Regions from separate parts of the Kitasatospora sp. NPDC059722 genome, predicted to be linked through region 2. Evidence: predicted binding sites of a transcription regulator. Region 2 holds the regulator's gene; each other region holds the start of a gene.
What was found. The regulator HrcA, encoded in region 2, represses chaperone genes, less so after heat shock. The targets are predictions, from matches to a motif close to TTNGCACTCNGNNNNNCNGAGTGCNAA.
Positions count from the first base shown of each region.

Region 1: a site for HrcA is predicted at 2,753-2,779, ahead of groL (chaperonin GroEL). Genes of this name have one in related genera too.
Region 3: a site for HrcA is predicted at 7,502-7,528, ahead of ACFV4F_RS11250 (FmdB family zinc ribbon protein). Genes of this name have one in related genera too.

Region 1 is NZ_JBHWGD010000112.1:213-9,444, reverse strand. Features, by position in the region: gene ACFV4F_RS37840 (hypothetical protein) at 1-539, shown strand, start outside; gene ACFV4F_RS37835 (hypothetical protein) at 536-886, opposite strand; gene groL (chaperonin GroEL) at 978-2,597, opposite strand; gene ACFV4F_RS37825 (cold-shock protein) at 2,908-3,108, opposite strand; gene ACFV4F_RS37820 (ubiquitin-like small modifier protein 1) at 3,748-4,026, opposite strand; gene thrC (threonine synthase) at 4,050-5,330, opposite strand; SAM riboswitch class I at 5,348-5,480, opposite strand; gene ACFV4F_RS37810 (glucosyl-3-phosphoglycerate synthase) at 5,623-6,651, shown strand; gene ACFV4F_RS37805 (trehalose-6-phosphate synthase) at 6,917-8,371, shown strand; gene otsB (trehalose-phosphatase) at 8,358-9,197, opposite strand.
Region 2 is NZ_JBHWGD010000003.1:106,858-116,089, reverse strand. Features, by position in the region: gene ACFV4F_RS02850 (S41 family peptidase) at 1-1,669, opposite strand, end outside; gene ACFV4F_RS02845 (16S rRNA (uracil(1498)-N(3))-methyltransferase) at 1,818-2,567, opposite strand; gene dnaJ (molecular chaperone DnaJ) at 2,695-3,837, opposite strand; gene hrcA (heat-inducible transcriptional repressor HrcA) at 3,915-4,949, opposite strand; gene htpX (zinc metalloprotease HtpX) at 5,199-6,119, shown strand; gene ACFV4F_RS02825 (hypothetical protein) at 6,173-6,757, shown strand; gene ACFV4F_RS02820 (DUF3097 domain-containing protein) at 6,782-7,615, shown strand; gene ACFV4F_RS02815 (Uma2 family endonuclease) at 7,606-8,118, opposite strand; gene hemW (radical SAM family heme chaperone HemW) at 8,161-9,232, opposite strand, start outside.
Region 3 is NZ_JBHWGD010000013.1:68,886-78,117, forward strand. Features, by position in the region: gene ACFV4F_RS11225 (GGDEF domain-containing protein) at 1-352, opposite strand, end outside; gene ACFV4F_RS11230 (5-formyltetrahydrofolate cyclo-ligase) at 446-1,021, shown strand; gene ACFV4F_RS11235 (penicillin acylase family protein) at 1,211-3,931, opposite strand; gene ACFV4F_RS11240 (potassium/proton antiporter) at 4,284-5,768, shown strand; gene ACFV4F_RS11245 (MFS transporter) at 6,071-7,426, shown strand; gene ACFV4F_RS11250 (FmdB family zinc ribbon protein) at 7,540-7,842, shown strand; gene ACFV4F_RS11255 (hypothetical protein) at 8,091-8,363, shown strand; gene mscL (large conductance mechanosensitive channel protein MscL) at 8,394-8,813, shown strand; gene ACFV4F_RS11265 (hypothetical protein) at 8,853-9,107, opposite strand.

The DNA of each region.
Region 1 (9,232 bases), on a different contig from region 2:
AGCCGCAGCGCAGGTACCACACCGCCGACCACCTGCGCGCGGTCCTGCGACACGTCGACGGCCTCGCCGCGCACGCCGCCGACCCGGACGCCGTCCGCCTCGCCGCCTGGTTCCACGACGCCGTCTACCGGCCCGACCGCTCCGAGAACGAGGAGCGCAGCGCGGCGCTCGCGGTCCGGGCCCTGACCGCCGCCGGCCTGCCCGCCGCGCGGACGGCCGAGGTCGAGCGCCTCGTCCTGCTCACCGTCACCCACGACCCCGCTCCGGGCGACCGCGACGGCGAGGTGCTGTGCGACGCGGACCTCGCCGTGCTCGGCGGCACCCCCGAGGCGTACGCGGCCTACGCGGGCGCCGTCCGCGAGGAGTACGGCTTCGTGCCCGAGCCGGACTTCCGGGCGGGCCGGGCGGCCGTCCTGCGCCGACTCCTCGCCCTGCCCGCGCTCTACCGCACCCCGGCCGCCCACGAGCGCCTCACCGCGCCCGCGCGGGCCAATCTGGCGGCCGAACTCGAACTACTGGAGAACCAGGGCGTGTCCTAGACCAACTTGCCGACCGGCGCGACGGCGGCGCCCTGCTTGCCGCACACCCAGTGCGGGTCCGGCCCCAGCTCCGGCTCCACGCTCAGCGCGTGCGGGTCCCCGTCGGCCGCGCAGGCGGTGCACAGCGGCCAGCGCCCGTACGCCTCCAGCAGCGCGTCCTGAACGTCCTGGGCGACCAGCCCGAGCACGTACTCGGTGCCGTCCGGCCACTGCTCCAGCCACCACCGCCGGTGCGTGACGGCCTGCTCCACGAGCGAGACGACGGCGGCGTCCGCCACGTCCCGCGCGGTGAGGTCGGACAGGATCTGCGCACGGGCCTCGTGCAGGGCGGTCTCGATGTCAGCCATCCGTCGATTCTCCCAAAAAACGCCGCGTGGGCGGCCCCCCGAAGGGAACCGCCCACGCGATCGGAACACCGATCCGGTCGTACGACCCGGATCAGAAGTCCATGTCACCGCCCGGCATGCCGCCGGCCGGGGCCGCGGCCTTCTCCGGCTTGTCGGCGATGACGGCCTCGGTGGTCAGGAACAGGGCCGCGATCGAGGCGGCGTTCTGCAGCGCCGAGCGGGTCACCTTGGCCGGGTCGATGATGCCCACGGCGATCAGGTCGACGTACTCGTTGGTGGCGGCGTTCAGGCCGTGACCGGCGGGGAGGTTGCGCACCTTCTCCACCACGACGCCGCCCTCGAGGCCGGCGTTGGTCGCGATCTGCTTGATCGGGGCCTCCAGCGCCACGCGGACGATGTTGGCACCGGTGGCCTCGTCGCCCTCGAGCTCCAGCTTGTCGAACGCGACGGCGGCCTGCAGCAGGGCGACGCCACCACCGGCGACGATGCCCTCCTCGACGGCGGCCTTGGCGTTGCGGACGGCGTCCTCGATGCGGTGCTTGCGCTCCTTGAGCTCCACCTCGGTGGCCGCGCCGGCCTTGATGACGGCCACGCCGCCGGCCAGCTTGGCGAGGCGCTCCTGGAGCTTCTCGCGGTCGTAGTCCGAGTCGCTGTTCTCGATCTCGGCGCGGATCTGGTTCACGCGGCCCGCGACCATCTCGCTCTCGCCGGCACCGTCGACGATCGTGGTCTCGTCCTTGGTGATGACGACCTTGCGGGCGCCGCCCAGGAGGTCCAGACCGGCGTTCTCCAGCTTCAGGCCGACCTCCTCGGAGATCACGGTGCCGCCGGTGAGGGTGGCGATGTCCTGGAGCATGGCCTTGCGGCGGTCGCCGAAGCCCGGGGCCTTGACGGCGACGGACTTGAAGACGCCCTTGATCTTGTTGACGATCAGGGTCGAGAGGGCCTCGCCCTCGACGTCCTCGGCGATGATGACGAGCGGCTTGCCGCTCTGCATGACCTTCTCCAGCAGCGGGAGCAGGTCCTTGATGCCGCCGATCTTGGAGTTGGCGATGAGGATGTACGGGTCCTCGAACGTCGCCTCCATCCGCTCCAGGTCGGTGGCGAAGTAGGCGGAGATGTAGCCCTTGTCGAAGCGCATGCCCTCGGTGAGCTCGAGCTCCAGACCGAAGGTGTTGCTCTCCTCGACGGTGATGACGCCTTCCTTGCCGACCTTGTCCATGGCCTCGGCGATGAGCTCGCCGATCTGGGTGTCGGCGGCCGAGATGGAGGCGGTGGAGGCGATCTGCTCCTTGGTCTCCACGTCGGTGGCCTGGGCCAGGAGCTGGTCCGAGACGGCGGCGACGGCCTTCTCGATGCCGCGCTTCAGGGCCATCGGGTTGGCGCCGGCGGCGACGTTGCGCAGACCCTCGCGAACCAGGGCCTGGGCGAGCACGGTGGCGGTGGTGGTGCCGTCACCCGCGACGTCGTCCGTCTTCTTGGCGACCTCCTTGACGAGCTCCGCGCCGATCTTCTCGTACGGGTCCTCGAGCTCGATCTCCTTGGCGATGGAGACACCGTCGTTGGTGATCGTGGGGGCGCCCCACTTCTTCTCCAGCACGACGTTGCGACCCTTGGGGCCGAGCGTGACCTTCACTGCGTCGGCGAGCTGGTTCATGCCACGCTCAAGGCCGCGGCGAGCTTCCTCATCAAAGGCGATGATCTTGGCCATCTGAAGTGGTCCTCCGGGACACGGTCGACTGCTCGGACCAAGGGGTGCCCGCGACGGACGGCCAAGGTGTGCGGGGGTCTATTCCCCTACCGCTCCCAGGGCCTCACCGACCCGGTCCGCTGTCACTCTCAAGCTGTGAGTGCTAACGCCAATGATTAGCACTCCGGGTGGTCGAGTGCAAGCCCAATCGCCAAGCCGGGAGCCGCCGCGGGAACGCCGACGGGCCCGCACGACGCGTGTCGCGCGGGCCCGTCGAGAAGCGAGTGGTCACCAGCCGTGGGCCGCGCCGAGCTCCTGGAGCCGGAAGGGGTCAGACCGCGCGGACCATGTCCGCCTGCGGGCCCTTCTGTCCCTGGGAGATCTCGAACTCGACCCGCTGGCCCTCCTCGAGGGTGCGGTAGCCGTCCATCTGGATCGCGCTGTAGTGGACGAAGACGTCCGCACCACCGTCGACCGCGATGAAGCCGTAGCCCTTCTCCGCGTTGAACCACTTGACGGTGCCCTGAGCCATTCCGAACTCCCCTAGTGCTGTGCTGGCCCTTCACGGTCCCGCAGGTCGCGGGCCCGGGTTGGTTGTGAAGGCCGGCCCGGGGAACCCCCCCTGGGCGCAGCCGTGCACGCCGCGATCAACCGCCCCGAACGACATCCGTGAGCGGGTGATTGCGTCGACCGCGGCTGAATGTATCCGGATCGACGCCCTCTGCAACAGGGCCCTCCGCGGTGAATTCCGGGTCCGCGCCAAGGGACAGGACGGGCCGAATCGGAAGGAACTCCGCAATTCACGCCGGACATAGCGGACGGATTACACAAATCCCCTGGAGAATTCTGACATCCGCGTGACATGTTTCCCGGACCCGGTCCCCGGGCGGTCTCAACGGACGGACGGCGGAGCGGCGGTTCGCACGGGGAGGGTGAGGGGGACCCCTGTTCCCGGCCGAGCGATACTCTACTCCCACTCGACCGGGAAATATTCCCGCCGAAATGCGAGCGGGGGGGGGCCCCCCCCCCCCCCGCGGGGGCCCGCGCCGGGCGCGCCGCGCGCCGGCCGGGGGGGGGGGCGCGCCCCCCCCCCCCCCCCCCCCCCCCCCCCCCCCCCCCACCGACGCCCGCCCCCCCCCCCCGCGCGCCCCCGGTCGGAGCGGGGCGCGGCTCAGCAGCCGCCGGCCACCGCCGGAATGATCGAGACGCTGGCACCGTCCTTGATCTCGGTCGCCAGTCCCTCGGCGAATCGCACGTCGTCGTCGTTCACGTACACGTTCACGAAACGGCGCAGCTTGCCGGTGTCGTCCAGGATGCGCGCGGAGATGCCCGCGTGGTTCTTCTCCAGGTCGGCGATGACGTCGCCCAGGGTCCCGCCGTCGGCGGTGACCTCGGCGGACCCGCCGGTGTAGGTGCGCAGGATGGTGGGGATGCGGACGGTGGCGCTCATGGGTGGCTCTCCTCGTGGGGGAATCAGGCGGACGCGAGGCCGGCGGTGCGGAAGGACTCCAGCGTCGGGCGGATGACCGCGGTCATCCCGGCATCGGCGACGGCGTCCAGGGTCTTGAGGCCGTCACCGGTGTTGATCGCGACGGTCTCCTTGGCCGGATCCAGCTGCCCGGTCTCGACCAGCTTCTTGAGCACGCCGACGGTCACCCCGCCCGCGGTCTCGGCGAAGATGCCCTCGGTGCGGGCCAGCAGCCGGATGGCGGCCACCACCTCGGCGTCGGTGACGTCCTCGACCGCTCCGCCGGTGCGCCGCGCGATGTCCAGCACGTACGGGCCGTCCGCCGGGTTGCCGATCGCCAGCGACTTGGCGATGGTGTCCGGCTTCACCGGCTTGATCACGTCCCGGCCGGCCTTGAACGCCGCGGAGACCGGCGAGCAGCCCTCGGCCTGGGCGCCGAAGATCCGGTACGGCCGGTCCTCGACCAGCCCGAGCTTGATCAGCTCCTGCAGGCCCTTGTCGATCTTCGTGAGCTGCGAGCCCGAGGCGATCGGGATGACGATCTGCTCCGGCAGCCGCCAGCCGAGCTGCTCGCAGATCTCGTACGCGAGCGTCTTGGAGCCCTCGCCGTAGTACGGGCGGAGGTTGACGTTGACGAAGCCCCAGCCCTCGCCGGCCGGGTCGCCGATCAGCTCCGAGCAGAAGCGGTTCACGTCGTCGTAGTTGCCCTCGATGCCGACCAGCTCGCCGCCGTACACACCGGCCATGACGACCTTGCCCTGCTCCAGGTCGTGCGGGATGAACACGCACGAGCGGAACCCGGCCCGGGCCGCCGCCGCACCCACCGCACCGGCCAGGTTGCCGGTCGACGAGCAGGAGAGCGTGGTGTAGCCGAAGGCGCGCGCGGCCTCGATCGCGCAGGCCACCACGCGGTCCTTGAACGAGTGCGTCGGGTTCCCCGAGTCGTCCTTCACGTACAGGTTCGCGGTGAACCCGAGCTCGCGACCGAGGTTGTCCGCCTTGACCAGCGGGGTCCAGCCGGGATTCAGGTTCGGCTTCGAAGCGACGTCCGCGGGCACCGGCAGCAGCGGCGCGTAGCGCCAGATCGACGCGGGCCCGGCCTCGATGCGCTTGCGCAGCTCCTCGGCGGCCTCGCTCCCGAACTCGTACGCGATCTCCAGCGGCCCGAAGCACTCCACACAGGCGAAGCTCGGACCGAGCGGGAAGCGGGTGCCGCACTCCCGACAGGACAGGGCGGTGGCGGGGCCGAGATCCACGGATGCGGGTGCGACTGTGTCGATAGCCATGATGGCGGAGGCCTCTCTCCTCATCTTCCCCGTGGTGCGGGCGCACCACGGGCCGGAATTGGCACCTGTCCCGCCGGGGCCTGGTGAAAGCCGCGCGAGAAGGTTGCCGGGACGTCAACGGGCCGTTCCCTCAGTCCCTCTGGATGAGCATGTGAAGTTGTCGTCAGCGGTGACCCCGGCGTGCGAAGGTCCGACCGCTGTACGAAGACTGTATCCGAAGGCGCCGAGCCCGAAAGGGACCGTCCGCCACGCGAGATGGCCCGTTCCACCCCGATCCGCCGAGGAGAGTCCCGTGCCCGCCGAACCGACCCCCGCACTCCTCCCGCAGGCGGCCTCCTGGCTGGGCCGCCGCTCGTGGAGCGCGGCCGACCGGCCGGTCGACACCCTCCTGGCGGCCAAGCGCCGCACCGGCCACACCGTCAGCGTCGTCCTGCCCGCCCTCGACGAGGCGGCCACCGTCGGCGACATCGTCCGCACGATCCGGCGCGAGCTGATGGAGCGCCTCCCCCTCGTCGACGAGCTCGTCGTCGTCGACTCAGGCTCCGCCGACGACACCGCCGCCGTGGCCGCCGCGGCCGGCGCCCGGGTCGTGCCGCGCGACGGGATCCTGCCCCGGCTGCCCGCCGTGCCCGGCAAGGGCGAGGTGCTGTGGCGCTCGCTGCTGGTCACCCGCGGCGACATCGTCTGCTTCGTCGACGCCGACCTGCGCGAGTTCGACCCCGCCTTCGTCTCCGGCACCGTCGGCCCGCTGCTCACCGAGCCGGACATCCAGCTGGTCAAGGCCATGTACGACCGCCCGCTCGAAGTCAGCGGCTCCGCCGGGGACCCTGACGCGGTCTTCCCGGCCGGCGGTGGCCGGGTGACCGAACTGGTCGCCCGCCCCCTCCTCAACCTGCACTGGCCGGAACTCGCCGGTTTCGTCCAGCCGCTCGGCGGCGAGTACGCGGCCCGCCGCGTACTGCTCGAACGGCTCCCCTTCCCCACCGGCTACGGCGTCGAACTCGGCCTCCTGGTCGACGCGTTGGAGCTCGTCGGCCTCGACGCCCTGGCCCAGGTCGACGTCGGCGTCCGCCACCACCGCCACCAGGACGGCCAGGCCCTCGGCCGGATGGCCGCCACCATCTACCGGACCGCGCTGGAACGCCTCGACCGCGCCCACCGCCTCAAGGCGTCGGCCGACCTCGTCCACCCGCTGCTCACGCAGTTCACCCGCGACCCGGAGACCCGCGCGTTCACCGCCCACACGCACCCCGTGACGGCCACGGAACGCCCCCCGATGCACACCGTCCCCGAGTACGCGAAGCGCCGCACCGACGAGTGACAGACCCGAGCAGTGCGGCCGCTGCGATCTCGCCGGTTGTCCGGCGATTGGTTTGCGACGTCTGCCGACCGGCAACGTACCAACCGTGACTCCTCCCCCTCTCGACGAGGAGGCTTCCCACTCGACCCCTGCGGAGCCTCATGGCGGCCAAGCCCTGACCGCTGCATGTCGCAGGTCTTCGACGGTACGGCCGCGCTGCGCTCCGCTCCGCCGTACGCTCGGATTCCACCCCGAAGGGTGAACGGGTAGACCCAGAAGAGGACTCATGGCCGATTCATCGACCAAACGTTCGAGCGCGACCGTGCTGGTGGCGTCCAACCGCGGACCGGTCTCCTTCAGCACCGCGGACGACGGCACGCTGACCCTCAAACGCGGTGGCGGAGGCCTGGTCTCCGGCCTCTCCGCGATCGACGACCCGAACGCCGTCTGGGTGTGCGCCGCCCTGGGCGACGCGGACCGCCGGGCCGCCCGCGAAGCCCCCCACGGCCGCCTCGACCTGGCCGGCCACGACGTCGGCGGACAGGCCGTCCGGATGCTGGACATCGACCCGGAGACCTTCGCCCGCGCCTACAACGGCGTCGCCAACTCGACCCTCTGGTTCGTCAGCCACCTGCTCTACGCCACGCCCACCGCCCCCGCCTTCGACGCCGGCTTCCGCACCGAGTGGGCCGCCTACGAGACGTACAACCGGGCCTTCTCGGACGCCCTCGCGGCCGAGGCCGCCCCGAACGCCGCCGTCCTGGTCCAGGACTACCACCTGTCCCTCACCCCGGCCCTGCTCCGCGCGGCCCGCCCCGACCTGCGCATCGGCCACTTCTCCCACACCCCGTGGGCCCCGCCCGAGTACTTCCGGCTCCTCCCGGACGACGTGGCCAGGGCCGTCCTCACCGGCATCCTCGGCGCCGACCGGGCCGGCTTCCTCACCGAACGCTGGGCGAGGGCCTTCGCCGCGTGCTGCGAGGAGATCCTGCACGCGACCGTCGACCACGACGCCCTCACCATCACCCACGACGGCCGCACGACCCGCCTCGGCGTGCACGCCCTGGGCGCCGACGCCGACTTCCTGCGCGAGCGCGCCCACCGCCCGGACGTCGACGAGCGCCTCGCCGCCCTGCGCGAGGCCGTCGGCGACCGGCGCACGATCGTCCGGGTCGACCGCACCGAACTCAGCAAGAACATCGTCCGGGGCCTGCTCGCCTACCGCCACCTCCTGCGCACGCGCCCGGAGTGGCACGACCGCGTCGTGCACATCGCCTTCGCCTACCCGTCCCGCACGGACCTCGCCGAGTACCGCGACTACACGGCCCGGGTGGAGCAACTCGCCGAAGCGATCAACACCGAATTCGCCACCCCCACCTGGCAGCCGCTGATCCTGCACGTCAACGACGACTTCCCGCGCTCCCTCGCCGCCTACCGGCTGGCCGACGTCGCCCTGGTGAACCCCATCCGGGACGGCATGAACCTGGTGGCCAAGGAAGTCCCGGTGGTCTCCGACCACGGCTGCGCGCTCGTCCTGTCCCGCGAGGCCGGCGCCCACAGCGAACTGGCCGACGACGCGATCTCCGTGAACCCGTACGACGTCATCGAGACGGCCGACGCCCTCCACGCGGGCCTCACCATGCCCGACGAGGAGCGCGCCGACCGCACCAAGCGCCTGGCCGCGTCGGCCACCGCGCTCCCGCCGCAGCAGTGGTTCCTGGACCAGCTCAACGCGCTCTGATCGCCTCGCCCAGATCCGCCAGCAGCTCCACCACGCCCGCCGGCCCGGGCACCACCAGGTCAGCCCGGTCGGCGAGCTCCCGCACCGGCGCGTCCCCCACCGCGCCGCTGCACACCAGAAGGCCCGCGAGCCCCTCCCCGCGCAGCTTCTCGACGGCGGCGAAAGCCGCGACGTCCCCCAGGTCGTCCCCCGCGTAGAGCACGGCCCGAGCCCCGACCTCCCGCAGGAAGCCCATCAGTGCGGCCCCCTTGTCCACCCCGGGAGGCCGGATTTCCAGAACCAGCCGCCCGGGCTCCACCACCAGCCCGTGCTCCGCCGCCAGATCGGCGACCGGCCCCCGCAGCAGCTCCAGCGCCTCCTCCGGCACCTCCGTACGCCGCGTGTGCACGGCCAGCGAGCGCCCCTTGTCCTCAACCCACGTCCCCTCGGGCGCCCCCACGGCGGCCAGCACCCCGGGCAGGGCCCCCCGCGCGGCGGCCACCCCCGGATGCACGTCGGGCGCCGAGAGCTCACCGGCCTCCCAGCGCTCGGCGCCGTAGTGCCCGAGCACCACGACCCCGGGAAGCCCGGCCAACCCCCCGTACTCGACCGCGAGGGCAGCCGGCCGCCCGGTGATGACGACCACCGAGCGAACGAACGGAGTCACGCTGCGGAGCGCCCCCGCCACCCCCGGATGCGCCCGAGCCCGCGAGGGATCCGCGACGATCGGCGCGAGCGTCCCGTCGAAGTCCAGAGCGACCACGGCATCACCGGGCGAAGCGAGGATCCCCCGAACCCCGTCCCGCCCGGCCCCGGTCACCGGCACCCACGTCTCAACAAAACCCATGCGGTGCCCATACCCCGAAACCCGCACGCCCCCAC
Region 2 (9,232 bases):
CCTCCTCGCCGTCGCCCTTCTTGCCGCGCGGCTCCTCGTCCTCCCCGCCGAGCGGGCGCCCGGCCCGCTGCGGGCCGAACGGGGACGGCGTGTCGGCGGCCAGCGTGATCAGGTACGGGCGGCAGCCGTTGGGGAAGGACAGGTCGAAGACGTGCGAGTCGTAGACCGGGTCGAAGTTGCGCACCGACAGGAAGGCCAGGTAGCGGCCGTCCGCGGTGAAGGCCGGCGCGGTGTCGACGAAGCGCTGCTGGGTGACCTCGCCGACCGTCCGGGTGGCCAGGTTCGCCAGCACGATCTGGCGCAGCGACCACGCCCCGCTGCCCGGCACCGGTCGCGACCAGGCCAGCCACGCGGAGTCCGGGCTGAACACCAGGCCGCTGACCTCGCCGTCGGTGCTGCGGGCCAGCTCGTGCACGGCGCCGTCGGCGAGCGTCACCAGCAGCACCCGGCCGTCGTGCACGCCGAGCGCCGCCTGCTTGCCGTCCGGGGAGACCACCAGCGAGTTGACCCGGCCGAGCTGTCCGGCGGCCAGCCGGCGGCGCTCGGCGCCGTGGACGGCGGGGGCGAACTCCAGCCCGTCCTCGCCCCCGGCGTCCGACACCCACAGCACGCCCTGCGCGCCGTCCTCGCCCGGCACCACGCGGGCCAGCCGGCCGCGCACGCCCGGCGTCTCGTCCAGCACCCGGGCCGGGCCCTCGCGGTGGGTCAGCCAGTGCACGCTCCCGCGCACCACGACGGCGCTGGCCCGGCCGGTGCGGTCCGGGGCGACGGTCTCCAGCCAGTGCGCGGCGTGCACCGGGCGCGGGCGGCGGCCGGTGCGCGGCCCGGCCAGCCGGACGTCCAGGCGGCGCGGCTCGGCGCCCTCGGCCAGGTCCTCCAGGAGCCACAGGTCGCCGGCCCGGTGCCAGACCACCCGGGTGCCGTCGGTGGCGGCGTTGCGGGCGTAGAAGCCGTCCGGGGAGGTGGTGTGGCGGCGCAGGCCGGTGCCGTCCGGGAGGCTGGAGTAGAGCTCGCCGACGCCCTCGTGGTCGGACAGGAACGCGATCCGCGAGCCGTCCGTGCCGGCCACCCACAGCGGCGAGGAGAGCTGCCCGTCGAGGTCCTCGTGGATCCGGACGAACTCGTCCCGGCCGATCCACAGCTTGCCCGCCCGGCCGCCCCGGTAGCGCTTCCACCAGGCCGGTTCGCGGTTGTTGACGGTGCCCAGCAGCACCCGGTCGCCGTCCGGCTCGAAGGCCAGCCCGCCGACCGGCCCGTACGGCAGCCGCACCGGCTCGCCGCCGTCCAGCGGCACCGCGTGCGCCCAGGTGCGGCGCAGGGTGGCCTGCCCGGCGGTGGTGGTGGCGATCGGACGGCCGTCGGCGCTCCACCCCTGCAGCTGGGTCTGGCCGCTGCCCCAGTGGGTGAGGCGCCGCGACGGGCCGCCGTCCACCGGCACGACGTGCACCTCGGGCGCGCCGTCCCGGGCGGAGGTGTAGGCGATGTGCCGCCCGTCCGGGGAGAACCGCGGGTGGTGGACGGGCAGGTGATCGGCCGTCAGCCGCCAGGCCCGGCCACCGTCCAGCGGGGCGAGCCAGACGTCGTTCTCGGCGACGAAGGTGACCAGGTCACCGTGCAGATGCGGGTGGCGCAGGTATGCGCCGACAGGGTTGCTGAGGGGTTCCGTCACGCCGCCAGCGTAGGCACGTACGCGGACGGGGCGGGCCGCTTTTACCCGACTCCACCCGGGTGAGACCGGGGCGGGATCCGGGCGGGAACCGAGTGGGATCCGGGCGAAAACCGGACGGGATCCGGGCGGCCCCCGAACGCAGGGGCCGTCAGGCCCAGCGCCCCGTGCGCCCGAGCAGCAGCGCCCCGGCGGCCACGCCGGCCGTCGAGGTGCGCAGCACCGACGGGCCGAGCCGGTGCGGCTTCGCGCCCGCCTCGGCGAAGGCGGCCAGCTCCTCCGGGGAGACGCCGCCCTCGGGGCCGACCACCAGGACGACGTCCCCGGCGGCCGGCAGCGCGGCGGCGGCCAGCGGCTCGGAGCCCTCCTCGTGCAGCACCGCGGCGAACGCGGCGCCGGCCAGGACGGGGGTCAGCTGGCGGGTCGTCATCAGGTCCCGCACCTCGGGGAAGCGCAGCCGGCGGGACTGCTTGCCCGCCTCCCGGGCGGTGGCGCGCCACTTGGCGAGCGCCTTGGCGCCGCGCTCGCCCTTCCACTGGGTGATGCAGCGCGAGGCGGCCCACGGGATCACGACGTCCACGCCGACCTCGGTCATGGTCTCCACGGCCAGCTCGCCGCGGTCGCCCTTGGGCAGCGCCTGGACGACGACGATCCGCGGCGCCGGCTCCGGCTCGCGGCGCACGGCGGCCACCGTGACGTCGATCGCGTCCTTGCCGAGCACCTCGGCGACCGTCCCGTCCACGCCGAGCCCCAGCCCGTCGGCCAGGGTGACCGCCTCGCCCGCCGTCAGCCGCTTCACCGCGGCCGCGTGGCGCCCCTCCGGCCCGTCCAGCCGTACCACGGCCCCGGGCGCGGCGGCGGCGATCCGCTCGGTCTCTACGACGAACACGGGGGCGGTCATGAGGGGGAACCTTTCCGGGGTGGGACCTGCGGCCCGGGCCGGCAACCACGGCCAGGGCCCGCGACCAGGGGGGACGGAACGCGAAAGGGGTGCCGGGGCGAGGACCCCGGCACCCCTCCGCGGACGGCTAGCGGCCGTTGAACGCGTCCTTCAGACGCGAGAACAGGCCCTGCTGGCCCGGCGCGAACTGGCCGGACGGGCGCTCCTCGCCGCGCAGCACCGCGAGGCGGCGCAGCAGCTCCTCCTGCTCGGGGTCGAGCTTGGTGGGCGTCTGCACCTCGACGTGCACTATCAGGTCGCCCCGGCCGCCCCCGCGCAGGTGGGTGATGCCGCGGCCGTGCAGCGGGATCGACTGGCCGGACTGGGTGCCGGGCCGGATGTCGACCTCCTCCAGCCCGTCCAGGGTCTGCAGCGGCACCTGGGTGCCGAGCGAGGCGGCCGTCATCGGGATGGTGACGGTGCAGTGCAGGTCGTCCCCGCGCCGCTGGAAGACGGTGTGCGTGGTCTCGGCGATCTCGACGTACAGGTCGCCGGCCGGGCCGCCGCCGGGGCCGACCTCGCCCTCGCCGGCCAGCTGGATCCGGGTGCCGTTGTCGACACCGGCCGGGATCTTGACGGTCAGGGTGCGGCGGGCGCGGACCCGGCCGTCGCCGGCGCACTCCGGGCACGGGGTCGGCACGACGGTGCCGAAGCCCTGGCACTGCGGGCAGGGGCGGGAGGTCATGACCTGGCCCAGGAAGGACCGGGTGACCTGGGAGACCTCGCCCTTGCCGCGACACATGTCACAGGTCTGCGCGGAGGTGCCGGGCGCGGCGCCCTCCCCGCTGCACGTCGTGCAGGTGACGGCCGTGTCGACCTGGAGCTCCTTGGTGGTGCCGAACGCGGCCTCCTCCAGGGTGATCTCCAGCCGGATCATGGCGTCCTGCCCGCGGCGGGTGCGCGAGCGCGGGCCCCGCTGGCCGGCCGCGGCGCCGAAGAAGGCGTCCATGATGTCGGAGAAGCCGAAACCGGCCGCGCCGGCGCCGAAGCCGCCCGCGCCACCGCCGCCGCCCGGCGAGAGCGGGTCGCCGCCGAGGTCGTAGACCTGGCGCTTCTGCGGGTCGGAGAGCACCTCGTAGGCGGCGTTGATCTCCTTGAACCGCTCCTGCGTCTTCGGGTCCGGGTTGACGTCCGGGTGCAGTTCGCGTGCCAGGCGCCGGAACGCCTTCTTGATCTCGTCCTGCCCCGCATCCCGTCGGACGCCGAGTACCGCGTAGTAGTCCGTGGCCACCTAATGCTCCGCTTGTTCCGCCTGTAGTAGTGCTGCGACAGGGCACCACCGCTGGTCTGTCCAGCGGTGGCTGATTGCTACGACTCGGCCAGGATCTGACCCACGTACCGCGCCACCGCTCGCACCGCCCCCATTGTGCCCGGATAGTCCATCCGGGTCGGACCGATCACACCCAGTTTGGCCACGCTCTCGTCGCCCGAACCGTAGCCGACGGACACCACCGAGGTGGAATTCAGCCCCTCGTAGGCGTTCTCCCGGCCGATCCGGACCGTCATCGCCGCGTCCGTGGTCTCACCCAGGAGGCGGAGCAGGACGACCTGCTCCTCCAGGGCCTCCAGGACCGGCTGGATGGTGAGCGGGAAGTCGTGGCCGAAGCGGGTCAGGTTGGCCGTGCCGGCCAGCATGATCCGCTCCTCGTTCTGCTCGGCGAGCGCCTCGAACAGCGTCGCCAGGACCGTGGTGACGGTCGGCCGGTCGACCTGTTCGAACATCGCGGGCAGCTCCTCCAGCGCCGCCGGGACGTCCGGCAGGCGCTGGCCGACGGCCCGCGCGTTGATCCGGGCCCGCAGGTCCGACAAGGCCGTCTCGCCGACGGTGCCCGGGCAGTCCACCATCCGCTGCTCGACCCGGCCGGTGTTGGTGATCAGGACCAGCATCACCTTGGCCGGGGCGAGCGCGACGAGTTCGATGTGCCGCACGGTGGAGCGGCTCAGCGAGGGGTACTGCACGACGGCGACCTGCCGGGTGAGCTGGGCGAGCAGCCGCACGGTGCGTGCGACGGTGTCGTCCAGGTCGACCGCGCCCTCCAGGAAGTGCCGGATCGCGCGCCGCTCGGGCGCGCTCATCGGCTTGACCTCGGCGAGCCGGTCGACGAACAGCCGGTACCCCTTGTCGGTGGGGATGCGCCCGGCGCTGGTGTGCGGCTGGTGGATGTACCCCTCCTCCTCCAGCGCCGCCATGTCGTTGCGGACGGTGGCCGGGGAGACCCCGAGGTTGTGCCGCTCCACCAGGGCCTTCGAGCCGACCGGCTCCTCGGTGCCCACGTAGTCCTGGACGATCGCGCGCAGCACGGCGAGCTTGCGGTCGTCGAGCTGGCGGACCTCACCGGCCATGGGGCACGCACCTCCGTCTTCGCACGTTGTCCGTTGTGACGTATCGAGCTGATGCGGGCCTGGAAGGCCCGGGTTTGGCACTCTGAGCGCACGAGTGCCAGAACCCTACCTGCCAGTGTACGGCCCGGGTCCGACGGCAGGAACGGCGCAGCGGGGGTGATCCTGCCCGCAGTTCCCGGCGCGGGGGTGGTGCCCCGCGGCCGTCCGGGTGGCAGCATCGATAGCGGACGGCGAACGGAGGAGCAAGCGATGTCGAGCTCGGCCCAGCACACCCGATTCGCGCCCGACCGCGGCCTGACCGGCCGGATGGTCGGGACCATGTTCGTGATCGGGCTGTTGTACGTCGGATTCACCGGCCTGCTGATCGTGCTGCTGCGCGGCGCCTGGCCCCTGATCGTGCTGATCTCCGGCGGGCTGTTCGTGGCCCAGTTCTGGTTCAGCGACAAGATCACCGAACGGGCCATGGGCGCCCGCCCGGTGTCCCCCGAGCAGTACCCGCAGTTGCACGGCACCGTCGACCGGCTCTGCGCGCTCGCCGACATGCCCAAGCCCAGGGTGGCGGTCGCCGACAGCGACATGCCGAACGCCTTCGCCACCGGCCGCAACCCGCAGAACGCCGTCGTGTGCGTCACCACCGGCCTGCTGCGCCGGCTGGAGCCCGAGGAGCTGGAGGGCGTCCTCGCGCACGAGCTCTCGCACGTCGCCCACCGGGACGTCGCCGTGATGACGATCGCCGGGTTCCTCGGCGTCCTCGCCGGGGCGATGACCAGGATCGCCATGTACGGCGGGTTCATCGGCGGCGGGCGCAACAACAACGACCAGAACGCGGCGATCGCGGCGCTGATCATCCCGCTGGTGTCCATCGTCGTCTACGCGATCAGCTTCCTGCTCACGCGGCTGCTGTCGCGCTACCGCGAGCTCGCCGCCGACCGCGCCGCCGCCCAGCTCACCGGCCGGCCCAGCGCGCTCGCGTCGGCGCTCACCAAGGTCACCGGGCAGATCGCCGCGATCCCGTCCAAGGACCTGCGCCAGGCCCAGCCCTACAACGCCTTCTACTTCGCCCCGGCGCTGAGCGCCAAGGAGACGGCCTCCCAGCTGCTCTCCACCCACCCGACGCTGGAGAAGCGGCTGGAGCAGCTGGCGAAGATCTCCGCCCAGCTGGGCCGCTGAGCCCCGCCGACCCGCCGACCCGCCGACCCGCCGACCCGCCTGAAGGGACCGCCGTGGGAATCCTGGACGCCCTGTTCGGCCGCACCAAGCCCGTCAAGCCCGACCTCGACCAGCTGTTCGGCGTCCCCTCGGCCGCGCTCACCCTGGAGGCCGGCGCCGGGTTCCTGCCCACCGGGCTCGGCTCGGTGTGCTTCGCGGCCGTCGAGGGCGCCGCGTTCGTCCAGGTCGAGCAGCAGGTGCGGGCGCTGCTCGACGCCGACACCGAGCGCGGCGGCGTCCCGGTGGAGGCCTCCAAGGACGGCTACGGCTACTCGTGGCTGCTCGCCCGGCACACCGCGGAGGAACTGCCGGAGCTGGTGAACGACCTGCACGCGGTCAACAGCGAGCTGGAGGCGAACGGCTTCGGGCCGCAGCTGCTCTGCTCGCTGGTGGGCTTCCGGAACGGGGAGGGGCAGTCGCTGGCGCTGGTCTACCTGTACAAGCGCGGCACGTTCTACCCGTTCGCGCCGATGCCCGGCGGCGGGGAGCGGCGCAACAGCCCGCTGGAGCTGCAGATCAACGCGATGCTGGCGAACGACCTGCGGCTGGAGAAGGACCTCGGCCGCTGGTTCCCGGTGTGGGGCGCGCCCGGGCTCTGACGGGCCGTCCGTAGACTCGCCGGCATGCGCAGCCGCCAGTACGGACCCGACCTGACCCCGCCGTGGAAGAAGCAGGCACCCGCCCCGGAGGTGCCCGCCGAGCGGGACCTCGTGGTCGAGGAGGCGGCGACCGGCTTCTGCGGGGCGGTGGTGCGCTGCGAGAAGACGGCGGAGGGGTTCACCGTCACCCTGGAGGACCGTTTCGGCAAGCACCGGGTGTTCCCGATGGTGCCGCGCGGCTTCCTGCTGGAGGGCAGGGTCGTCACCCTGGTCCGGCCGTCCGGCCCGGCCCCCGTCCGCGCCCCGGCCCGCACCGCCTCCGGTTCGGTCGCCGTCCCCGGCGCCCGCGCCCGGGTGGCGCGCGAGTCCCGCATCTACGTCGAGGGCCGGCACGACGCCGAACTGGTCGAGCGGGTCTGGGGCGACGACCTGCGGATCGAGGGCGTCGTGGTCGAGTACCTGGAGGGCGTGGACGACCTGCCCGCGATCGTCGCCGACTTCGCCCCGGGCCCCGGCCGCCGCCTCGGCGTCCTGGTCGACCACCTGCTGCCGGGCACCAAGGAGCACCGCATCGCCGCCCGGGTCACCGGCGAGGACGTGCTGGTCGTCGGCCACCCCTACATCGACATCTGGCAGGCGGTGAAGCCGTCTTCGGTCGGCATCCCGGCCTGGCCGACGGTCCCCCGCGGCGAGGTGTGGAAGGAAGGCGTCTGCCGCCGCCTGGGCTGGCCCGTCGACACCCCGGCGGCGTGGAAGCACATCCTGTCGAAGGTGAACTCCTACAAGGACCTGGAGCCCGAACTCCTGGGCAGGGTGGAAGAGTTGATCGACTTCGCGACCCTCCCGGGTCAGGCGTAGGTCTGGAACTCCGAGGTGTCGAGCGTGACGCCCAGCAGATGCACCGGAATGGGCTCGCCGAACTTGGTGGTCCGCTCGGAGACGTAATCCGGCAGACCCGAGGCGCTCGCCCGGGTGGGTTCGGTGAGCAGCACACAGACGGCCTTGATCGGGTCGACGATCAGGTAGACGGGGATCGTGCCCTCGGCGTAGAGCTCGCGCTTGGTCCGGTAATCGCGGAGCGCACTGGTCTTCGAGACCACCTCCACCGTCGCCACCGGCACAGTCGCTTCGGCAGCCCCTCTCTCGAACACCACGAGATCCGGCTGCAATCGACTGCCACCACCACAGGAGACATCCTGCCTGGTCCAGCGATGCCACCTCTCGGCGGGGATCTGATGGATCAGGGACTCGACGATGAGATTGGTCGTCAGGTCGGAGCTCAAGGACAGCAAGATCTCCCCGAAGATGAGCTCGGCGCGAACACCTTCCGGGATCTCAAGGCTCTCCAGAACCCCCCACACTCGCGCACTTGGAGTAGTCACGCGAACACCCTAGAGGTCGGCTCAGTCCACCAGGTCACGCACGACCGCGTCCGCCAGGAGACGGCCCTGGAGGGTGAGGGTGGCGCGGCCCCCGGCGTAGGTGTCGGGGGCGAGGAGGCCGCTCGCGAGCGCTTCGGCGGCCGCCTCGCGGGCCGTGTCGGTGAGGAGCGTGAGCGGGATGCCCTCGGCGAGGCGCAGTTCGAGGAGGATGCGCTCGACGCGGCGGTCCTCGTCCGTCAGCACCTCGCGGGCCAGGGCGGGGGTGCGGCCCTCGGCCAGCGCCTGGGCGTAGGCGGCGGGGTGCTTGGCGTTCCACCAGCGGACGCCGCCGACGTGGCTGTGGGCGCCGGGGCCGGCACCCCACCAGTCGGCGCCGGTCCAGTACAGCTCGTTGTGGCGGCAGCGGCCCTCGGGGGTGGTGGCCCAGTTGGAGACCTCGTACCAGTGGTAGCCGGCGGCGGCGAGCGCCCGCTCGGCGATCAGGTAGCGGTCGGCGTGGACGTCGTCGTCGATCATCGGCAGCTCGCCGCGCTTGACGCGGGCGGCGAGGCGGGTGCCCTCCTCGACGATCAGCGAGTAGGCGGACACGTGGTCGGGCCCGGCGCCGATGGCGGCGTCCAGGGAGGCCCGCCAGTCGTCGTCGGACTCACCGGGGGTGCCGTAGATGAGGTCGAGGTTGACGTGCTCGAAGCCGGCCGCGCGGGCCTCGGCCACGCAGGCCTCGGGGCGGCCCGGGGTGTGGTGGCGGTCGAGCAGCTGCAGCACGTGCGGGCGGGCGCTCTGCATGCCGAAGGAGATCCGGTTGTAGCCGCCCTCGCGCAGTTCGGCGAGGTAGGCCGGGCCGACGGACTCCGGGTTGGCCTCGGTGGTCACCTCGGCGCCGTCGGCGAGCCCGAACTCGTCGCGGATCGCGGCGAGCATCCGCACCAGGTCGCGGGCGGGCAGCAGCGTCGGGGTGCCGCCGCCGAGGAAGACCGTCTCCACCGGGAGGTCCGCGTCGCCCAGGACGCGACGGGCGAGCCGGATCTCCGCGATCACGTTGTCGGCGTACGTCTCCTGCGAGGCGACCGCGCCCGAGGAGCGGAGCTCGGTG
Region 3 (9,232 bases), on a different contig from region 2:
CGTGCTCGGTGACGATCGCGTCGAAGCCCGCGATCTCCAGGAGCAGCACGGCCAGCGGGCGCGGCCCCTCGTGCTGGTCGGACTGCTCTGCGCGGCGGGCGCGCTCGATCTCGCGGTCCAGGGTGAGCTGGAGGTGCCGGTAGTTCCACACGCCGGTGAGCGGGTCGCAGGAGGCGGTGCGCTCCAGTTCGGCGCAGCGGCCCTCCAGCTCGGCGACCCGCTCGTGCAGCAGCGCCTCCCGGTCGGCGGCCTCGCCGTGCGCCCGGCGCAGCCGCAGACCGAGCACGGTGGTGCCGGCCAGCGCGGGGACGCTCAGCGCGGCCAGGGCGTGGACCAGCAGCGGGGTGGGCAATCGGGGCGCCCTTTCGCGTGTCAGGCTCGGCCCGTCGGTGGCGGGGGCCATGGCGGGGTTCAGAGGACCTCGGAGCAGAGCAGGGGAGATCCCATGCACAACGAGAAGAGCGGGCTGAGGACACGGCTGCTGGCCGATCGCCGGGCACTCACCGGGGAACAGCGCGCGGAGGCGGCGCACGCGCTGGCCGTGCACGCCGGGGGGCTGGCCGCGCCGGGGGCCACGGTCGCCGCGTACGTCTCCGTCGGCGCCGAGCCCGGGACGGGGCCGCTGCTGGACGGACTGCGGGCGCGGGGCGTGCGGGTGCTGCTGCCCGTCCTGCTGGCCGACAACGACCTGGACTGGGCGGTGTACGAGGGCGTGGACGCGCTGGCCCCGGCCGGGCGCGGGCTGCTGGAGCCGGTCGGGCCGCGGCTGGGGCCGGAGGCCGTCGTGGGGGCGTCGGTGGTGCTGCTGCCGGGGCTGGCGGTGGACCGGCGCGGGCTGCGGCTGGGCCGTGGCGGCGGCAGCTACGACCGGGTGCTGGCCCGGCTGGAGCGGGCCGGGGCGCGGCCGGTGCTGGCGGTGCTGCTGTACGAGCACGAGCTGCTGGCGGAGGTGCCGGCCGAGCCGCACGACCGTCCGGTGGACGTGGCGGTCACGCCGTCGGGGCGCCACCCGCTCGGGTGATCCCGGACCGCGCGGCGGGGCCGGAGACGGGGGGGGGGGGGGGGGGCGGGCGGGAGGGGGGGGGGGCGGGGGGCGGCGCGCGCGGGGCGCGCGCCCCCCCCGGGGGGGCCCCGCGCGCGCGGGGCGGCGCCGGCGGCCGGGGGGGCGCCGCGCGGGGGGGCCCGCGGGGCCCCACCGGTGCTCCGGGCGTCAGCCGTTGGTCAGGACCAGTTTGTGCTTGGTCGCCTTCTCGACCGCGTCCGGCGTGTAGGCCCAGGTCAGCAGCTTGCCCTTGAGCCAGAGGTCGGTCTGGTCGTTGTAGTTCTCGTGGAAGGCGTGGCCGGAGGCGCCGCCGACGTTGACCCAGCGCGAGGAGTCGAAGTCGCTCAGGTCGACGACCATGCGCATCGACGGGATCCAGTCCACCTGGTAGCCGGCCGCCGCGTTCCAGCCCGCCGCGTCGACCGCCGCCGAGCTGCCGGAGAGGCGGTACGGGCCGCGGTTGAGCAGCTTGTGGACGACGCCGGAGGCGATCGACGAGTCGTCGGTGCCGAGGGTCTGCTCGCGCAGCGTCAGCTTGTGCAGGCGGCCCCAGCTCCAGCTGGAGACGTCCTTGCTGAGCAGCGAGGTCAGCTCCTGGCGGGCGTTCTTCATCGCCTCCTGGAGCAGGTTGTCCAGGCCCTTCTGCTCCTTGTGCTGCGAGTCGATGTACGTCCACCAGGTGCTGTCGGGCTTGCTCAGCTGCTGGCGCACGACCTCGGTCCAGCGGTCGCCGCCGTCGGGCTGGGCCTTGTCCGGGTCGCGGGTGCCGCACTCGGTGACGATCTTGCTGGAGCTGTCCGGCTTGGTCGGGTCGTCCTGCTGGCGGACCAGCAGGCAGTTGCCCTTGGCGCGGATGTCGGCCGGGAACTTCTGGCCGAACGCGAGGGTGAGCAGCTGGCGCCAGACCGCGTTGTAGTACGCGGCGGCGGCCGAGTCGGCGTCCTGGTGGTAGTTCCAGTCCTTCAGGAGGTCCTGGGCCTCGCGCACGTACGGGTCGTCGATCTGCTGCTTGAGCAGCAGCGGGACGAGCGTCTTGGCCATGACGCTGGTGTTGTCCAGCTGCAGGGTCTGCATGTCGTCCGGCGAGATCTTGCCGTTGTTCTTGAGCAGGCCGTCGATCTGGTCGGTGATCTCCTTGGCCCGGGTGCCGTACTCCCAGTCCTTGGTGAGGCCGTACTTGTACGTCGGGTCGACCACGGCCTGGTTGGCGGTGACGATGTAGCCGGCGGACGGGTTGAAGCTGTACGGCAGGGCGGCGAAGGGGATCGAGCCCTTCCACTGGTAGGCGGAGTCCCAGCCCGGGGCCGGGAGCGTGCCGTCGCCCTTGCCGCGGACCGGGATGTCACCCGGGGCCTGGTAGCCGATGTTCTTCGCGTCGGCGTAGATCAGGTTCTGCGCGGGGACGGCGAAGTCCTTGGCGGCGTTGCGGAAGTCGTCCCAGTTCTTCGCCTTGTCCAGCTCGAAGACGGCGTCCATCGTCTTGCCGGGGTTCAGCGCCGTCCACTGCAGGGCGACGCCGTAGCCGCCGGTGCCGCGGTCGGGGGCGGCGCTGCCGTTCGGGGCGTACTTGCCGACGTTCTGCTGCTCGGTGCTCTGGTCGGAGATGAGCGGGGCGCCGGTCTGGGTGGTGCGGACGGTGATGGTGCGGTCCTCGCCGCCGGCGACCTTGATGGTCTCCTTGCGGAGGTCGAACTTCACGTCCTTGCCGTCCACCTGGTAGGTGTCCGGGCCGGTGACCTTCTCCAGGTACAGGTCGGTGACGTCGGCGCCCAGGTTGGTGAAGCCCCAGGCGACGTCCTTGTTGTGGCCGATCACCACGCCGGGCATGCCCGCGAAGGTGAAGCCGGTGACGTCGAACTGGCAGGTCGGCGAAACGGTGCGGCAGTGCAGGCCCGTCTGGTACCAGACCGAGGGCAGGCCGGGGCCGAGGTGTGGGTCGTTGGCCATCAGCGGCTGGCCGGTCGTGGTGTGCGAGCCGGCCACCACCCAGGAGTTGGAACCGATGCCCTGGCCCGGGCGGCCGAGCAGCTGCGGCATCGCGTCGACCCGGTCGGTGAGGCCCTGCAGGAGCGCCTTGGTGGTGGCCGCGCCCTGCGCGGTGGGGGCCGCGGGGTTGCCGGCGCCCGGCGCGGTGGAGCCGTCGGCCGGGCGGTAGGTGTCGCCCGAGACCGTGCCGGTCTTCACGATCGTGCCGTTGCGGGCGTACGGGTAGTCCGGGTACAGCTCGGCGATCTTGTCCGGGGTGAAGTCCTGGGACAGCAGCGAGCGGTCGATCTCCTCCTGGAGGTTCCCGGAGAGGTTCCAGGCCATCGCCTTGAGCCAGGCCACCGAGTCGACCGGGCTCCACTGCTCGGGCTTGTAGCCGCTGTTGACGGCGCCGAGCATCGCGTACTCCAGCGAGGCCTTCTCCCCGCCCGGGTGCTCGGCCAGCCAGGCGTTGACGCCGTCCGAGTACGCCTGGAGGTACTTCTTGGTCTCCGGCGAGAGCTTGGTGTCGAACTCCTTCTGCGCCACCTGGCGCCAGCCCATGGTGCGGATGAAGGAGTCGGTGTCGACCTGGGAGTCGCCGAACATCTCGGAGAGGCGGCCGGCGGTGATGTGCCGGCGGACGTCCATCTCCCAGAAGCGGTCCTGCGCCTGGACGTAGCCCTGGGCGCGGTAGAGGTCCTCGGAGGTGTCGGCGTAGATCTGCGGGATGCCGTTGGCGTCGCGCTTGACGTCGACCGGCGCGCTCAGGCCCGCGATCTTCACGGTGCCGTCGACCGTCGGGAAGGACGCGCGGACCGCGGCGACCCCCCGGTAACCGCCGTAGCCGACGCCGGCCACCAGCAGCACGACCAGCACGATCACGATCAGACGGGCGCGCCGGAACTTCTTGGAGCGGGGCATCTGGGTCCTTGCGGTCCTCGACTTCGGGGCGGGCGGGCGTGTCCAGGGCCTGCGGCCGTGACAGGGCACCACATTAGGCCGAGTCCATGGGACGGCGTGCACGGGGACGGCCCGGAACGGGGCCTGTGTGAGGAGCCCAACTAAAGATATGGCAAAATGTTAGAATGAGTAACGATCCGCAAGAGGAGTATTGACGGCTTCTTAACGGGTCCGCGGCTCACCCCGGTACCACCAGCACTACCCGCATCACCTGCATCACCGAGAGACTCCAGCACCACCAGCACCACCGAGAGACACCAGCACCACCGAGAGACACCCCGCCCGCCCCCATGCCTGCACGAGGTGCCCCTGCGTGAACGTCGACCACCTGAACCAGCTGCTTCTCGAGTTCTCCGTGATCCTCCTGGTCGCGGTGGTCGCCGTGCGGATATCGACCCGATCAGGGCTACCCAGCCTCCTCATCTACCTCGGGATCGGCGTCGCCCTCGGCCAGAACGGCATCGGCGTCACCTTCAACAACGCCGAGCTCACCCAGGTGATCGGCTACGCGGCCCTCGTGGTGATCCTCGCCGAGGGCGGTCTGAAGACCAGCTGGAGAGAGGTCAAGCCGGTGATGCCGGCGGCCACCGTGCTCGCCACCGTCGGCGTCGGGGTGAGCGTGTTCGTCACCGCCGCCGGCGCGCACTGGCTGGTCGGCCTGGACTGGCGCACCTCGATGCTGCTCGGCGCGATCGTCTCCTCCACCGACGCCGCGGCCGTCTTCTCCGTCCTGCGGATGGTCCCGCTGCCGCACCGGCTCACCGGCCTGCTGGAGGCCGAGTCCGGCTTCAACGACGCGCCCGTCGTCATCCTGGTCGTCGCCTTCGCCACCACCGGCGAGCTGGACTCCTGGTACGTCCTGCTCGGCACGATCGCCGCCGAGCTCGCGATCGGCGCGGTGATCGGCCTCGCGGTCGGCAAGCTCGGCGCGTTCGGGATCAAGCACGTCGCCCTGCCGTCCTCCGGCCTCTACCCGATCGCCGTCATGGCGCTGACCGTGCTCGCCTACGCGGGCGGCGCGCTGCTGCACGGCTCCGGCTTCCTCGCCGTCTACATCAGCGCCGTGATCCTCGGCAACGCCAAGCTGCCGCACGGCCCGGCGGTGCGCGGCTTCGCGGACGGCCTGGCCTGGATCGGGCAGATCGGAATGTTCGTCCTGCTCGGCCTGCTGTGCACGCCCGAGACGATGGGCGACGCGGTGATCCCGGCGCTCGTCATCGGCGGGGTGCTGGTCTTCCTCGCGCGGCCGCTGTCGGTGGTGCTCACGCTGACGCCGTTCCGGGTGCCCGGCAAGGAGCAGGCCCTGCTGAGCTGGGCCGGGCTGCGCGGGGCGGTGCCCATCGTGCTCGCCACCATCCCGGTGGTCTCGGGCGCGCACAAGGCCGAGGACGTCTTCAACATCGTCTTCATCCTGGTCGTCGTCTTCACCCTGCTCCAGGGCCCGACCCTGCCCTGGGTGGCCAGGCATCTGAAGATCGGCGAGGGCGCGATGGGCCAGGACCTCGACATCGAGTCCGCGCCGCTGGAGAAGCTGCACGGCCACCTGCTGTCCGTCGCGCTCTCCCCCGAGTCCCGGATGTCCGGCGTGGAGGTCGGCGAGCTGCGGCTGCCCAAGGGGGCGGCGGTCACCCTGGTCGTCCGGGAGGGGAGCTCCTTCGTGCCGGACCGGGCGACGGTGCTGCGCGGCGGCGACGAGCTGCTCGTCGTCACGACGGACGAGGTCGGCGAGGCGGCGGAGAAGCGGCTGCGGGCCGTGGACAAGGGCGGCAAGCTCGCGGGGTGGCTGTACGGGAAGTGAGCCGTACAGTGGTGGCGTACCGGGCCTTTCGGGGCCTGGAAGCCCGTTCCGGCTTGGATCCGTTGGGGCCTAGCGCTATCTACGCGCGTAACTGTATGGTGGAAGAACACCGCTTTTTGACCAACCCAGCATCTGCCTGATGCAGAGTTGGCGCGACCGCTCGGCGGCTGCGGCCCGGCTCTCGGCAACCACGCCGGAGCGGCCCGGTATCTACCCCGGTCGACGCACGAGAGGACGACTCTCGGCGCCGTCGGGGCCACCCCATGCCCTTGCCGCGCTACCAGGCAGCAGGAAGGACGACCGTGACGGCCCGCCGAACGGTCGACGACGCCACGGACACCCCCACCGCCCCGGACGCCGCACCCGCGCGCGTCGGGTACGGCGCGCTGCTGCGCACCCCGGGTGCCTGGACGTTCCTGGCACCCGCGTTCGTCGCGCGGCTGCCCTACGCCATGCTCGGCATGGGCATCCTGATGCTCGTCACGGGCACCGGCGGCTCGTGGGGCACGGCCGGCACCGTCACGGCGGTCGCCGCCGTCGCCCAGGCCCTGATCGGCCCGCAGACCGGCCGGCTCGCCGACCGGTACGGGCAGGCCACCGTCCTCGTCCCGACCGTCTTCGTGCACGCCGCCTCGGTCGCCGCGCTGATCGTCCTCGCGAACGGCCACGCGCCGGCCTGGAGCCTGTGCCTGGCCGCCGTCCCGGCCGGGGCCAGCGTGCCGCAGATCGGCGCGATGGTCCGCGCCCGCTGGGTGGCCAAGCTCGGTGCCGAGGGCGCCTCCGCCTCCTCCGCCGCCAAGGTCGGCACCGCGTTCGCGTTCGAGTCCGTCACGGACGAGCTCACCTTCGTCGTCGGCCCGATCCTGGCCGCCAAGATCGCCACCTCGGTCGGCCCCTCCGCGAGCCTGATCACGGAGGCCGCGCTCACCTTCGTCGGCGGCCTGGCCTTCGCCGCCCAGCGCCGCACCGCGCCGGCCCGGATCGTGCCGCAGCCCGGGGCGCAGCGCGTCTCCGCGCTCGCCTCGCCCGGCGTCCGGCTGCTGGCCGGCGCCATCCTCGGCGTCGGCGCCGTGTTCGGCGGCATGCAGGTCTCGGTCAACGCCTTCGCCGACTCGGTCGGGCAGCACGCCGCGGCCGGCACCGTGTACGGCATCTTCGCCGGCGGCTCGATGGTGGCCGGCGTGCTCTACGGCGTGATCGCCTGGCGGCGCGCGGTGCAGCAGCGCATGATCACCAGCTACACCCTGCTGGTGCTGGGCTGCTCGACGCTGTGGGCGATGCCCAACCTGGTCACCCTCTCGATCGCCGGACTGGTCTGCGGCCTGGCCATCGCGCCGACCCTGATCAGCGGCTACACCCTGGTCGAGACGCTGGTCGCGGACGGCGCCAAGACCGAGGCCTTCACCTGGCTGACCGGCGCCATCGGCCTCGGCCTGGCGGTCGGCTCGATGGTGGCCGGGGGGCTGATCGACAGCCACGGGCCGTCGGCCGGGTTCCTGGTGCCGGCCGTCGGCGCCGGGCTGGGCCTGGCCGCGCTGGTCTCGCTGCGGCACCTGCTGGCGCCGTCGGGCGGGGCGAGCACGGTGGTCGCCGGATCCGGCGCCGGCACCGTCCCGGCCGCCGCCGAGCCGCAGCTGGTGGGCGCCGCCAAGGGCTGACGGCGGCCCGACCGGGCCCATGTCACACCGGAGTCGCTGGACTCATCCAGCGGAATACCGCATCATTGACCATCGTTAGCACTCATCAGGCGCGAGTGCCAGGAGGAAGACAAGTGCCCACGTACCAGTACCAGTGCACCGAGTGCGGCAACGGCCTGGAGGCGGTGCAGAAGTTCACCGACGACGCGCTGACCACCTGCCCCGACTGCCAGGGGAAGCTGCGCAAGGTCTTCTCGGCCGTGGGCGTGGTCTTCAAGGGCTCGGGCTTCTACCGGACCGACAGCCGCTCCTCGTCGAGCAGCTCGGTGAGCTCCTCGTCGTCGGGCTCGTCGACGACGTCCTCGTCGTCCGGGTCGTCCTCGACCCCGGCGTCGTCCACCTCGGGCTCGTCCTCCCCGGCTCCGGCCGCCGGCTGACCCCAGCACGCACCGGAAGGCCCGCTGCCCCGCTCCACGCGGTGGCGGCGGGCCTTCCGCCGTTCTCGGGGCAGCTCCCTCATCGCCGGGCGCGTCAACGTTCACGGGCCCGGCCAGCTCGTACGGGTGTACGGAATCGTCCACAGGGCCGGGGTTTTCCACAGGCTGCGGATAACATCTTCCGGCTTTCGCGGCGGACGCTCATCGTGGGGTCACCAGAGACCGACCGACCCCGGAGGTGGTTCCCGATGAACGCCCTCAGCCACGCCGTCCCGCTGCCCGCACCCACCGTTCCGCCCCGACGGGCCGTGCCGAGCTTCCGGCCGATCCGGCGCGGGGCCGGCGGACGGCACCGCTGGTGGCGCGCCGTCCGGCGGCGGGCCGGGGTGTCGGCGCTGGTGCTGCTCGCGGTGGCCGCGGCGCTCGCGTTCGGGCCCGCGCGGGCCGGGCTGCCACCGCCGTCCGGTGGCGCGCTGGGCCAGGCGGGTTGTCAATCCGGGGCTTCGGATGATCACCCGTAACCGGCCGACGACTTCGTCGTTCGAGGCGGCATGAAGGGCTTCAAGGAATTCCTGCTGCGTGGAAATGTCGTCGAGCTCGCCGTCGCCGTCGTCATCGGCGCGGCCTTCACCAACATCGTCAACGCCTTCGTCAAGGGCGTCATCAATCCGATCGTCGGTGTCTTCGGGACGAAGGACCTCGCGTCCTACAGTTCCTGCCTCAAGGGGCCCTGCGAGGTGGCCCCCACCGGCGAGGTCGTGTCCGGGATCCTCATCCTCTGGGGCTCGGTGCTCAGCGCCGTGCTCCAGTTCCTGATCACCGCCGCCGTCGTCTACTTCGTCCTGATCATTCCCATGAACCGCATGGCCGCCCGGCGCAAGTCCCTCGCCGAGGAGGTGGCGGAGGCCGAGGCCAAGGAGGTCCAGCTGCTCACCGAGATCCGCGACGCACTGGTCGCCCCGCTGCGCTGAGCGCGGCCCGTCACGTCCTGCCCTCGTCCCTCGTCCCGCTCAGTCGCCGTGGTGCGGCGGGCGCTGGCTCAGGTACCAGTCCAGCCCCCGCCCGCTCCCGGCCCCGGGGCGGTCGCCCCAGCCGGAGTCGGTGTCGTCCCGGGACTGCCGGTCCAGCGGGTCCCCGAAGACGAGGCGCGCCTTCGCCCGCGCCTGCTCCTTCGCCTCGCGCTCCCGCGCGGCCTGCTCCGGCTGATCCGGCGCCTCCTGCTCCTGCGCCCGGCCACCTGCCTGGCCCTGTCCCTGCTCGCTCACCCTGTTCACCCCGCTGCTCGACCCGGTCGTCCTGCCCCTCCAGCCTAAGAGCCCGAGACGGACCGCGGGGGCCGGGGGGGGGGGGCGCGCCCCCCCGCCCCCCCCCCCCGGCCCGGGCGCCGCCC